Regions from separate parts of the Lysinibacillus pakistanensis genome, predicted to be linked through region 1. Evidence: riboswitches for the same ligand, from Rfam matches in the RefSeq annotation. Region 1 holds a riboswitch; each other region holds the start of a gene.
What was found. A riboswitch is a leader RNA that binds a small molecule or an ion and turns the genes downstream of it on or off. The one in region 1 is predicted to bind cobalamin.
Positions count from the first base shown of each region.

Region 2: another riboswitch for cobalamin. It lies ahead of QNH24_RS07395 (glutaredoxin family protein); the one in region 1 lies ahead of QNH24_RS15730 (energy-coupling factor ABC transporter permease).
Region 3: another riboswitch for cobalamin. It lies ahead of QNH24_RS17560 (DUF4430 domain-containing protein); the one in region 1 lies ahead of QNH24_RS15730 (energy-coupling factor ABC transporter permease).
Region 4: another riboswitch for cobalamin. It lies ahead of QNH24_RS03050 (ABC transporter substrate-binding protein); the one in region 1 lies ahead of QNH24_RS15730 (energy-coupling factor ABC transporter permease).

Region 1 is NZ_CP126101.1:3,168,993-3,172,314, forward strand. It holds gene cobJ (precorrin-3B C(17)-methyltransferase) at 1-290, opposite strand, end outside; gene QNH24_RS15725 ((2Fe-2S) ferredoxin domain-containing protein) at 295-666, opposite strand; cobalamin riboswitch at 806-988, opposite strand; cobalamin riboswitch at 1,235-1,419, shown strand; gene QNH24_RS15730 (energy-coupling factor ABC transporter permease) at 1,554-2,300, shown strand; gene QNH24_RS15735 (energy-coupling factor ABC transporter substrate-binding protein) at 2,302-2,574, shown strand; gene cbiQ (cobalt ECF transporter T component CbiQ) at 2,577-3,322, shown strand, end outside.
Region 2 is NZ_CP126101.1:1,567,317-1,570,638, forward strand. It holds gene QNH24_RS07390 (alpha/beta hydrolase) at 1-578, shown strand, start outside; cobalamin riboswitch at 1,204-1,381, shown strand; gene QNH24_RS07395 (glutaredoxin family protein) at 1,502-1,726, shown strand; gene nrdI (class Ib ribonucleoside-diphosphate reductase assembly flavoprotein NrdI) at 1,723-2,082, shown strand; gene nrdE (class 1b ribonucleoside-diphosphate reductase subunit alpha) at 2,079-3,322, shown strand, end outside.
Region 3 is NZ_CP126101.1:3,531,347-3,534,668, reverse strand. It holds gene QNH24_RS17565 (acyltransferase family protein) at 1-262, shown strand, start outside; cobalamin riboswitch at 1,032-1,228, shown strand; gene QNH24_RS17560 (DUF4430 domain-containing protein) at 1,402-2,136, shown strand; gene QNH24_RS17555 (S-layer homology domain-containing protein) at 2,216-3,322, shown strand, end outside.
Region 4 is NZ_CP126101.1:624,980-628,301, forward strand. It holds gene QNH24_RS03045 (acyl-CoA dehydrogenase family protein) at 1-1,200, shown strand, start outside; cobalamin riboswitch at 1,511-1,695, shown strand; gene QNH24_RS03050 (ABC transporter substrate-binding protein) at 1,898-2,860, shown strand; gene QNH24_RS03055 (FecCD family ABC transporter permease) at 2,857-3,322, shown strand, end outside.

The DNA of each region.
Region 1 (3,322 bases):
TCATACACTAACCCTGCCATTCCATATACACCAGAATCACCGCTGGAAATAACGGAAACAATATTCCCTGCCTCTGCTTGGCGTACCGCTTCCTGCGCACGAGATACTTCCTCCGTCATACCCGTACTAACAATGGATTTTGCACTAACTAAGTCCTGAATTAGCTCTACATATGTTTTATAGCCTATGATCATATCACTCTGTTGTAATGCCTCCACAGCCCGATGCGTAATATGATTAAAATCACCAGGCCCAAAGCCAACTACGAAAATCTTCCCTTTTTGCGCCATTTTGTTACCCCTCTTTCACCTTTTCGATGCCTTTAATGGCTGTTGTTTGTGCTGTCCGCTGTAATGTGCCCTCACGAAGCGTAAAAACATGTTCATGGTGCAGTGACTCATGATGTAAATCCTGCACAAGTGCCCTCGCATGTTCAGTTGTTGGCACACGGTACCAATTCCCTTGCGGATAAGCAATGACAACACATGCATCCTTACATCTGCCATTACAACGTGTCCGGGTTGTATGTATTTTTTTATCAAGTGCCTGCACCTGTATCTCATCACGAATGGCTTGCGTAATTTCCTCTGCTTCTTTTTTCATACAGCTACTGCCATTACAAATAAAAAGATGTGTCTGCATCCCCTCTAAATTCCAAGTAGTCATCGTTGTTCTCCCCTCAATACGTTTAGGAACAAGAAAAACCTTTACTCTAATCGAAGAGTAAAGGTTTTGTAGAAGCCAAATAAAGTCGAATAAATTACAGGTATTCGCCTTTGCTTCAACTTCTCCCTCCGAAAAGTTTGCATGCATCATTCCATAAGCAGGTTTCCTGACTTAAGCTTCCATTTACTTTCGCGCCTTCCCAAGTTTGCACTAGTGGCATTTGCGATTTCATCAGCTATTACAGTAGCGGGGGCTGTATTGGACTTTCACCAATTTCCCTATTATCTTGAAAATATTCAAGCACTTATGTATGTTTTTATATCAAATTTGTATGTTTAACATGAATTTAAAACTGTCTCTATCATATCTTAAAATTTTAAAATTACAATATTTCTCTCTAAAATTGTGACATTTTCATTAAAATTTCATCAAAAAATTCGTAGAAAAAAGAAAAATTTCTCTTTTATTTTATCAGAATTTTCTAGATTGTACCTCAATTTTAAAAATTTTTTCTAAAAAAAGATAGCACCATGATGGAAAATTATGTTACACTTTGTCGTGAAATCTCACAACTTCATCTTTTTTCGGTGCGAAGTGCTTATCATTTCGCTTAAAAGGGAAGCCGGTTCAAGTCCGGCGCGGTCCCGCCACTGTACTAGGGAGTTTTATAGAGAATGTCACTGTCCAACGGATGGGAAGGCCTATAAAATGAGGAACTAAAGCCAGGAGACCTGCCGAAAAGAATGTGAACGTTTCAACCTACGAGGATAGGTGTGCGGCTTAGTAGAATCGAATTCTATTTGTTTTAGCTATGCACTTTTCCCATGGAGAAGTGTTTTTTATTTTTCGCACGCTAATTCAAAAACTATATGTAAGGAGGAGAAGTTTTGAAATTCTCAGGCTGGAAGCTTAGTTATTTCTTATTGGCATTTTTATTTGTGCCAAATCGTGCATTCGCCATGCATATAATGGAGGGCTTTTTACCAATTGAGTGGGCCATTTTCTGGTGGGTTGTATCTATTCCATTTATTATTTTAGGATTACGTTCAATTCGTAAAACGATCGATGCAAACCCTGAAACAAAAATGATTTTAGGACTATCAGGTGCCTTTGCCTTCGTCTTATCAGCATTAAAAATTCCTTCAGTAACTGGAAGCTGCTCGCATCCAACAGGAGTTGGACTCGGTACAGTTCTTTTTGGTCCATTAGCAATGAGTGTAATCGGAACAATTGTATTATTATTCCAAGCTTTACTTTTAGCGCATGGAGGGCTTACAACTTTAGGAGCAAATGCCTTTTCTATGGCAGTAGTTGGTCCAATTATTGCTTATTATGTATTTAAAGGCTCGCAAAAAATGGGTCTTTCATTTTCTTTAGCTGTGTTTTTAGCTGCTATGCTTGGTGACTTAGGTACATATATTGTCACTTCTGTTCAATTAGCTCTTGCTTTCCCTTCTGAGGTTGGTGGCTTTATGGCGTCATTCACAAAATTTGCAGGTATTTTTGCATTAACACAAATCCCTCTTGCTGTTAGTGAAGGGATTTTAACCGTAGTCGTGATGAACTTCTTGAAAAAATACAATGTGAGCGAATTAAAAGCATTACATGTTTTTTCAACAAAGGAGGCACATTAGAATGAAAAAAAACTTATTACTGCTAGCTATCGTTGTGTTATTAGCAATTATCCCTCTATTCATTCAAAAGGGTGCAGAATTCGAAGGAGCAGATGGTGAAGCAGAGGCAGCAATCGGTGAAATAAATGCTGACTACGAACCATGGTTTGAAAGCTTATGGGAACCACCAAGTGGAGAAATTGAAAGCCTACTATTTGCACTACAAGCTGCTATAGGTGCTGGATTTATCGGATACTTTATTGGCTTAATGCGCGGCAAACATAAAGAAAGTTAAGTATGTTACTCATTGATAAGTATGCATATATGAATAAGCTAGCGTCTGTTCATCCGCTAGAAAAAATGTTGTTTTCTTTTGGACTATTATTATTGTCGCTTATCATGAGAGATGAACGAATTTCACTCATTACATTTATTGTAATGAGTGCTTTTATCATTATAGGCGCTAAAATCCCTGTGAAATATTATTTAAAACTATTATTGTTACCCGGATTTTTTTTACTATCTAGCTTACTATCTATTCTAATTTCAATAGCCCCAGCGGCTAACGAATTACCTGCACATATTTGGGCATTTTCTTTCAATGATTGGACAATTTTTGTGGGCAATGCAAGCTTAGTTACAGCAAAGCAACTTTTTTTCATCGTTCTAGGCAGTGTCAGTTGTTTATATTTTTTAATCCTAACAACATCTGTACAGTCTATTTGTCATGTGTTACGACAATGTAGAATTCCTGCCCTGTTTGTTGAACTAGTGGAATTAACATATCGATTTATTTTTATTTTTTTAGACAGTATGCAAAAAATTCATCTTGCTCAGCAGGCACGACTTGGTTATCACTCACCTGCCCAGTGGCTACGCTCTATATCTATGCTTATTGCCGCATTATTTGCTGAAATGTTCCAACGAAGCCGTGAACTTAATAATGCCATGCAAGCACGAGGTGGCGAAACGGTCTATTGGCAGGAGAATGCAACCTATAGCATGAAAAACTGGCTAGGTATTGCAGCTATCTTACTATTCCT
Region 2 (3,322 bases), 1.6 Mb from region 1:
CATATTTAGGAACAATGGCTGCTTATAAGGCTCCAGAAAAATATGAAGCCTATATTGGAATTGGTCAGGTGAGTAATATGCAAGAAAGTGAAATAGATAATTTGAATTATACAATAAGTGAAGCGAAAAAAGTCGGAAATACAGAAGATGTGAAGTACTTAGAGGGAATCGCTGAAAAAATACATGCTGGAGAGTCAGTGGCTCCAAGAGGTTATGTAGGGAAGTACGGCGGCGCTACAAGACTTATTAATATGTCAGATGGCGATATACTATTAAGTCGTGAATATAATTTGTTGGATTTTATTCGCTATAACAATGGAGTAGCTAAGACACAAGCACAACTTGTTAAAGAGATTTTTGATAAGCCACTACCTATGATAGTTACCAAACTTGAGTTACCCTTTTATTTTGTAATGGGTAAATACGACGCTATGACTTCATATAATGCAGCAAAAAATTATTTTGATGTAATGGAAGCGGATAAAAAAGAATTTATTTCTTTTGAGCAATCAGCTCATTATCCACTGTTTGAAGAGAAGGAAAAATTTTATAGATGGATGTGTGACACATTTAAATAGGGCAGCTTAAATACATGCCTAAAATCTGGAATGAAAATACTTTTCCTAACAAATAGAATTTACTACAAATGGAAAAATGATAATTTAAAGAGTAAAGAGGCTAATAGTTTCTTTTGTAGTTCGAAAAATGGTAAAGTGAAGGAAGTCTATGATAGAGAACATAAAATGCTCCGGACGCCTGAATTTAATAAGGAACTATCTTTATTTATTGGCTAGAATAATATGTAAGGTTTTATTAACAATCAAAAGTTTAACAGTCTATTATTCTTCGGAATAAGGACTGTTTTTATGTAAAGAATTATTGTATTAGCTTGTGCCTATATTTTTGATGTTATATTCCAAAAAAGTATATACATAATTACTTCTTGCAAAGAAAGGCAGGAAAATGACTTTAACCTTTAACATTAGTTGATTAAGGAAATACATAGTGTTACTACTTTCATAAAAATAATTCTTTATCAGGAAATAGGGAGGCGTTCGTTTTATGGCGTTAATAACTATTTATCCTCTTGCTTAATATCATTTTGCGGAAAATATCGAATAATCTTACTATTAAGAAGTCTCTAATCTAGATTTACTTTTATTTTGAAGGATGGTACACTTAGTTCTATCGGAAAACAATATATTGTGTTTGTTTTATTAAGGTACTACTATATGTAGTTTAATAGGGAAGTTCGGTGCAATACCGACGCTGTCCCCGCAACTGTAAAGCTGACGATGATTTAAGCCACTGTGCTTTCGCATGGGAAGGAAATCAGAGAATGAAGCAAAGCCAGGAGACCTGCCTATATAAAACACAACAATCATTTCTTCGGGGATTAAGGAGTGGGGACGTAGCTATTTTTATGTGTTTTTAACGTTTCCATTTTAGGCTATCTCTCTTTGAAGAGATAGCTTTTTATTTTATGAAAAGAGGGATTTATATGAAACTTTATACAAAAACAATTTGTCCTAAATGTCTTTGGGTAAAATCTGAATTACATCGAGTAGGAATTGAAGCGGAAATTGTAAATATTGATCATGATGAAAAAGCAAAGCAAACTATTATAGATGCAGGCTTTTTAAGCGTGCCAGTACTTGAATATAATGAGACATTTATAGGAGATGCTAAGGAAATTGTTTCTCAAATCGAGCTGATTTCACTATGATTATTTATGCTAGTCGTACAGGTAATGTCCGAAATGTTGTCTCAAAATTAAAGGGGAAATCAATGGAGCTGTCTGAGGAATTACTGTTGAGTGAGCCCTACCTTTTAATAACATACACAGACGGATTAGGTGATATCCCTGCAAAGGTAGCTCGTTTTTTAGAACAAAACGGGAATTACTGTAAGGGAGTAGTTGTAAGCGGCAACAGTAATTTCGGACATACAGTATTTGGCGCTGCTGGCGAGAAAATTGCAGCAAAGTATCATGTGCCTCTAGTGCGTAAATTAGATTTACGAGGAAATCAAACTGATTATGATGCAATACAAACGTTTTATGAAATGAGGGTCATCGCGTGAAAACATATTTAAAGCTTAATAATGATGTACTGAATCGTTATAGTACAACAGGTCAATTAGAGTTAGAAAAGGATCGAGAAGCAACACGCCGCTACTTTTTAGAATATGTAAACGTGCGTCTACGTTACTTTATTGATATTGAAGAAAAAATCCGTTATTTAGTCGATGAGGGTTATTATGAAAAAGCATTTATCGATATGTATGAGATGGAATTTATTAAAAAGCTATACAAAAAGGCATATGATTATCATTTCCGTTTCCCATCCTTTATGAGTGCAAGTAAATTTTACGATAGTTATGCCATGAAGAGTCGTGATGGGGAAGAAATTTTAGAAAAATATGAGGACCGTATTGTTATTATTGCTTTGTACTTAGCACAAGGCGACACAATATTAGCAGAACGCTCTGTTGAAGCGATGATGGAAGCGTATCAGCCGGCAACTCCAACGGCATTAAATAGTGGAAAGAAAGCACGTGGAGAACTAGTAAGCTGCTTTAAATTATCAATGGATGACTCTATGAATAGTATTGCTGAAAATATAGGGTATTGTTTGGAGCTATCACGCCTTGGTGGTGGAGTTGGAGTAAACTTAACAGATTTACGTCCTTTAGGAGATCCAATTAAAGAAATTCTAAATCGTGCAAGTGGTGTAATCCCAGTAGCAAAACTATTAGAAAATTCTTTCAGTTATTCCAATCAGCTTGGACAACGAAATGGCTCGGGCGTAGTCTATCTAAATATTTTTCATGCTGATATAGAAAATTTTATTTCATCCAAAAAACCAAATGCTGATGATAAAATTCGTCTCGCAACTCTATCAACAGGCATTATAATACCAAGTATTTTCTTTGAACTTATGAAACGTGATAAAGATATTGTATTGTTTAGTCCTTATGATATTTTTAAAGAATATGGTAAACGTATGTCTGAAATTTCAATTACAGAAATGTATTACGAGTTGCTAGATAATCAGAAAATTCGTAAAATTAAGCGCTTGAATGCACGTAAGCTTTATACAGAGGTAAAAAAAGCGCAATTTGAATCGGGCTATCCATTTGAAATTTTTGATGATAATGTCAATAACGTGCATCCGCTTAAAAATATTGGTCGTGTGAAAATGTCAAATTTATGTACAGAAATCTTGCAAGTTCAAGAAACAAGTATTATTACTGACCAAGATGTGCCGAATGAATATGGGCTAGATGTATCCTGTAACTTAGGTTCAATTGATATCCATGC
Region 3 (3,322 bases), 360 kb from region 1:
ACAAATAGATACCCTTTTAAAGGCTTTTTCCAATGCTGATATTTATTTAGTAAATACGCGTGTACCACGTTCTTGGGAGGGGAAAGTAAATCAAGCATTACAACAGAAAGCACAGGAATATGAAAACATTACTTTAATTGATTGGCATGCAACTGCAATTAACCATCCTGAGTTTTTCGCTCCAGACGGCGTACATTTAGAGCAAAAGGGGATTGCTTCTTTAACAAATCTAATTCAACAAGCTATAGACGAGACCAATTGATTCGTTTAAAAACCATAAATAGCCTGCAAACATTTTAAGTGAGATAACTTTTTTTCAAATATTTAAGTATGGTTGAAACCTTTCTAATGGTTGCTCGTATTACTATTATACATTTTTAATGAATTGCACTTAAAAAGGAGAAAAACATTTTTGAACTATTGAACAAAACAATTACTTTTTGTCATTTACTTAATCACCATTGCTGATGCATACTACTCAACATTACTGATTGAACCAAAAGCCCCCCCACAGCATCAGACGATTAAAGCGTCTGCAATGACAACGATTCAAGTACGGTAGCAAACCTTATAAAAAGAAACAAACAGCAAAAAGCCTGAAGACTTCTATACTTCAGCCTATCAAGCAATTGCTGCAGAGTACTAAGAATACAAAAGAAAAAATTTATAAAGCTAAGATGGATAGATTAAGTGAAAGACACAGCTATATACGGGACTCACCGTTTATTATTTATCACAATCACCGTATACGTTGCTGAAAACAGATGAAACAAAAAGCTGCCATTAACTGTGCAGCTTTTTGTTTTGCTTAATATTTAAATGGGTAAACCCTTTTTGCCCGCTCACTCTCTATTATACGATTTATATTATCTATCTATTTATATTATCATATTGCTTTTTAATAGGAATAGTAATATTGATACTAGATGTTTACTTCCTCTTTTAAAGCTTACTACTTCTATAAAGCATAATTCTTTTTGTTAAACTATTTCGAAAAATAGAAATATATGCTAGACTTAACATTAAGTGAATAACAATTGCAGTATAAAGGTGCTCTTTTAAGAGCTTAATAGGGAATTCGGTTTAAAGCCGAAGCTGTTTCCGCAACTGTAAGTGTAGATGACTACAGAAAATACCACTGTCGAACAAGGAAAAATGCCTTCAGTAGATGGGAAGGTTCTGAATAGGATACACGAGCCAGGAGACCTGCCTTTATTCCATCGTATTAACTCTCTTCGGAAGCTAGGAGAACTTACGGCAAATAGACGGACAGGCAAACTACGTTTTTGCGCCTTTTTTCTGTTTTCCATTAGATGCTTCCCCATTTTGGAGAAGCATCTTTTTATTTTCGAGTTAATTGCAAAAACATTCACGAAATAATAAAAATAGGAGGTTTTACAAATGGTTCGTTTCAAAAAATGGTGGCATTTAGCGTTAGTCCTACTTTTAGCATTTTCGCTCGTAACACCATCAGCCAGTGCAGCAGTATTACAGCCTGTAAGTCAAGAAGCACAATCAGCAGATTTTGATGTTCAGTTATCAGTAAAAGGTTTATGCGGTACTGGTTCATGCCATGAAATTTTAGAAGGAACAACAGTAAATGTTCAAGAAGGGACAACTGCGCTAGAGCTTGTAGAGCAAGTATTAGATGCCGAGGGTATTCCTTATGTAGTAGTTTCTACTCAATATGGTCCATATCTTCAATCAATTGATGGACTTGCGGCAGGCAGTTTAAATGGTTGGGATGGCTGGGTCTACACTGTAAATGGATATAGCCCCAATTTTGGATTAGCTGAGTATCAATTACAGGCTGATGATGTCGTTCATATTTATTACACTACATGGTCTAAATTAGAAACAGCAAGTGTAATTGCAGTAAATGATAACAATCCATCCGTTACGGTAAATTTAACTGGTGATTTATTTACGACACCAAACGGCTCTAATTTAGCAAACTGGACAATTAACACAGGGACAACAACATTAACAGCTCAGTCAGTTACTATGAATGCAAACCAACAAGCTGTTATTACATTTGCAGGTCAAGCACAAGCAGGTACTATTACCATTACAGCCTCTGCCAATGCTTTATTCGGTAGTTCAGCAAGTGAGCCACTTGAAGTAAAAGTACAATAGCTAGATAAATGGATACTGACAAGATGAATTAATTCAGCTTGTCAGTATTTAATTATTTATAAAGGAAGTGAGTGTTTATATGACTATATGGAAAAAGCAGCTACATATAGCAGTTATTTTTATTTTAATCGTATCGCTATTTTCTCCAGTCACTGCAATTAAGGCACAGCATTTTGAAGGGGATTTACTCGATCCTACTCCAAACATCAATGATATTGAACCCGATGATTCAGAAGAGCAGGACAATGCTACAGAGTCTAAGAATGAAATAGATGTAGAGGATTTAACAGAACAGGAAAAAGCACCGCATACAGATGAAGAAGCTGAATTAGATGATCTTATACCATTAGAAGATGCAGCGGAACTAGCTCCATTAGTAGAGAATGCGCCCGTTGCAATTAGCGATATTCAGCTAAACACTGAGGAACCTTTACTATTATTAGTAGGAGAAACATTTCAACTTACTGCCACTAACGCAACAACAGATGATAGTGCCACAGTTACATGGTCTTCAAGCAACTCTGGAATTGCAACAGTTGACACAAATGGGAGCGTAATAGCTCAGGCAATCGGAGAGACAGTCATTACCGCCCAATTAGATGGTGGATCTAAAACAGTTATTGTATATGTTATTTCACCCGAAGCACGGGAGGCAATAGATTTTATTATCGCCCTACCTACAATCGAAAGAGCCGATGAAGCAACCTATCAGCTATTACAGCAAGCACGAGTACTAGATAGTAAAGTAAAAGCTCCGGCTCGTACTCTTTTAATCTCCGATAATAAACTACCTTATTTTTTTCAGTTACTAGAAAAAGAAATTGCCTATTTTAGATATTATATGCAAGACCCTAGCAACGCTTTACCTGCACCTGAAGATATAAACTTTTTAAGTGATGAATTGGATAAGAAGTTAGATGCAGTTCGTGAAAGATATAATTCCCTGATTAAAACATCTGGTTATCGAGATCTAAAAAAAATAACAGATCCAGCAGATATACTAGTATTTAATCAAGAACTTGCAGCAAAACAAGTTAAATATGTATTTCTTGTTATCGATGCGCTTCCTAAAATAGAAGATTTAACAATTGATTCAGCAATAAAAGAGCAACTCGATCATGCAAGAAAAAAATATGCTGCTATACCAACAGCAGAACAAAAAAAAGTAGCCAATAAGGAAGACCTT
Region 4 (3,322 bases), 2.5 Mb from region 1:
CGGTTTTTACCACATGTTTGTGCAACAGGTGATACTGAGCTCTATGAGGGAGCAACCTTTTTAACAGAACGACAAGGTGGCTCGGATGTTGGGGCAAATGCTGTAGAGGCAAGACAGGAAGGCGAGCAGTTCCGTTTATATGGTGAAAAATATTTTGCATCCAATGTAGGCATGTGCGGTGTAGCAATGGTACTGGCTCGACTCCAAGGGGCTTCTGCCGGCTCTAAAGGGCTAACATTATTTGCAGTTCCATGGCGAGCGGAGGATGGTACTATGAATAACCTTCGTATTCGTCGCTTAAAGGATAAGCTTGGCGTGAAGGCAGTTCCCTCTGGTGAGGTAGAATTTGATGGTGCACTTTCCTATATTGTAGGTGAGCCGAATAAAGGAATTTATTATATGCTAGAGGCACTTAATCTATCAAGAATTTGCAATGCCGTAGCTTCTTTAGGTATTATGCGACGTGGCTTTTTAGAGGCAAAGCATTATGTGACAAACCGTTATGCCTTTGGTAAGCCTTTAACGCAATATCCAATGATTCAGGATACACTAGGAAAATTTGCGGCAAAGCTTCATGTAGAAGTAGCAACAGTTTTTGATCTTATTCAGCTGTATGATAAGGTGACAAGTGGTCAGGGCAATCATGAGGATATGATTATGAATCGTTTAAATATAGCCATTATGAAAAAGGAAACAGCCGAGCGAGCGGTAAAATATGCAAGTGAAGCGATTGAATTACATGGTGGAAATGGCTATATTGAAGACTTTGTGACACCTCGCTTACTAAGAGATGCACAGGTGCTTACGGTGTGGGAAGGAACTGCCAATATACTGGCATTAGAGCTGATTCGTTTAGTAGATAAGTTCCAAGCTCATAAGTTGTTTGTACGTATTATGGAGGAACGCTTAGCTAAGGTAGCTAACAGCACCCTAAGCCAATTAGTAGTGGAACAATTAGTGCAATTGAAATCGACATTGCATACGTTTAGCTCTTTGGATGAAGCAACGAAAACTTTAGAGGCAAAAGCGGTAGCAGAAAAAATGGCGCATATGTATGAAAGTGTTGTAGCTGTGGAATGGGCTCACAGAGTCGGTGGTAAATATGAAAAGCTGGCAGATATTTATTTAGAGCATACATGGGCATTAAGAGAACTAGGGGCGCCGATGAAAACAGTTCAGTATTTTGCAGATATCCTTTAACTTCTTTCAGCAGAAGTTTCCCACCTCTATAGGTGGTGAGATGAATCCGAATTTAAGCTACTTTTCAGAGGATGTCCAAACACCCGCTGAAATAGAGGAACTCAGGCTAAGATCTTCACATCCTGTGAAAACGCCTGAGTGACCAACATCGTGTTGGCCCAAAGCCTCTGGCGGATGTCACGGAATCGAAAAGGAGTTCTTTGTGTAAGCACAAAGCCGATTCCGAACGCAATTATGCCGAGGCATAATTGATTAAAGGAGAAGTCGTCTAGATGGTAGGCGACTTTTTTTGTTTTCATGTATAATAAAATCAACTGAATATTATAAAGGTTCTTTACTTATGTAAAGTGAAAAGGGAAATCGGTGATATTCCGATGCGGTCCCGCCACTGTATGTGCTAGTTTTTTCAATGTACGCCACTGAAAGTTTTTCGGGAAGGCTTGAAAAAATGTATGGAGCACGAGCCAGGAGACCTGCCTTTATAGAGACACGTTACAACCTACGAGGATAGGGTGGAGGATTTTGCGTATTTTTGTGCATTATTACCCCTCACTTTGGATGAGGGGTATTTGTTTTGTATGGAAGATGTCGATAAATTTGAAAAAATGGGCGATAAACTTATAAATTTCGTCGATTACTAATCTATCAGCAAAATAATTCGTAAAAATTTACGCACTTATATACTAGGAGGATTCATATGATGAAATTTTGGAAATTAGGACTTTCCGCATTTTTAGCAATTGGCTTACTTGCTGCCTGTGGAGAAGGAGCGAAAAATGAAAAGCCGGCATCTTCTGAGCAGCAAGAAACTACACAAGTAGACAAAGCAACATTCCCAATGACGATAACAGATGCTGTTGGCAAGGAAATTACGCTGGAGTCACCTCCTGAAAAAATAGTTTCTCTTATTCCAAGTAATACAGAGATTTTATTTGCTCTTGGCTTAAACAATGAAATTGTGGGTGTTACCGATAATGATGATTATCCTGCAGAGGCAACTGAAAAACAAAAAGTTGGTGGCATGGAATATAATATTGAGCAAATTATTGCTTTAAAACCAGATATCGTGTTTGCTCATAATTCGAGTATGACATTTTCTGCAGGGGCCATTGAACAGCTTGAATCTGCCGGTTTAAAGGTTTTTGTGGTAACAAATGCAAAGGACTTTAATGAAATTTACACAACAATTGAACAGCTAGGTCGTGCAACTGGGAAATTACCTGAGGCCGAGAAAATAATTAAAGATATGAAGACAAAAGTAGAAGAGGTTCTAGCAAAAATTAAGGATGTGAAGCCAAAGAAAGTCTTTGTAGAAACATCTGATGAGCCACATATATTTACAGCTGGTAAAGATACATTTATGAATGAAATGTTAAATATGATTCATGCTGAAAATGTTGCAGCAGATACAGCAGATTGGTATGAAATCAGTTCCGAACAAATTATTGCAAAAAATCCAGATGTCATCGTGGTGACATATCATTATGTACCTGATATTTTAACAAAGCTACCACAGCGTGCTGGCTTTGACACAATTAATGCAGTAAAAAATAAAGCCATTGTTCAGGTAGATGAGAATACAACAAGTCGTCAAGGACCACGTTTAGGTGAGGGTCTTGAAGAGTTAGCGAAAGCCATCTACCCAGAGGCGTTTAAGTGAGTAAAATAGTCACAGCCTATGTAACAGCCATTACGCTCCTTATCATTAGCATCTGGTGTGGCGCTGCTATAGGCTCTGTTCATATTCCGCTAGAAGTATTGTGGAATAAAGCAGCTGATGAAACGGCTGCCAATATTTTTTGGAAAATTCGTCTGCCGCGAGTTTTCCTAGCAGGGCTTGTAGGAGCTTCACTAGCCATTGCAGGAGCTGCTTTTCAGGGCTTGCTAAAAAATCCTTTAGCAGATCCATATACTTTAGGTGTTTCTTCTGGTGCATCAGTTGGAGCAGTAATGACGATATTCTTTGGTCTTTCAATTCCAGTAGTTGGTCTTTATGCATTGCCAACCTTCAGTATGCTTGGGGCAGTATTAACAATGGTTGCAGTCATGAGCTTTGCAAGAGTAGTAGATCGTTCACTGAAAATGGAAACGTTAATTTTAACAGGAGTCATCTTTAGTTCAT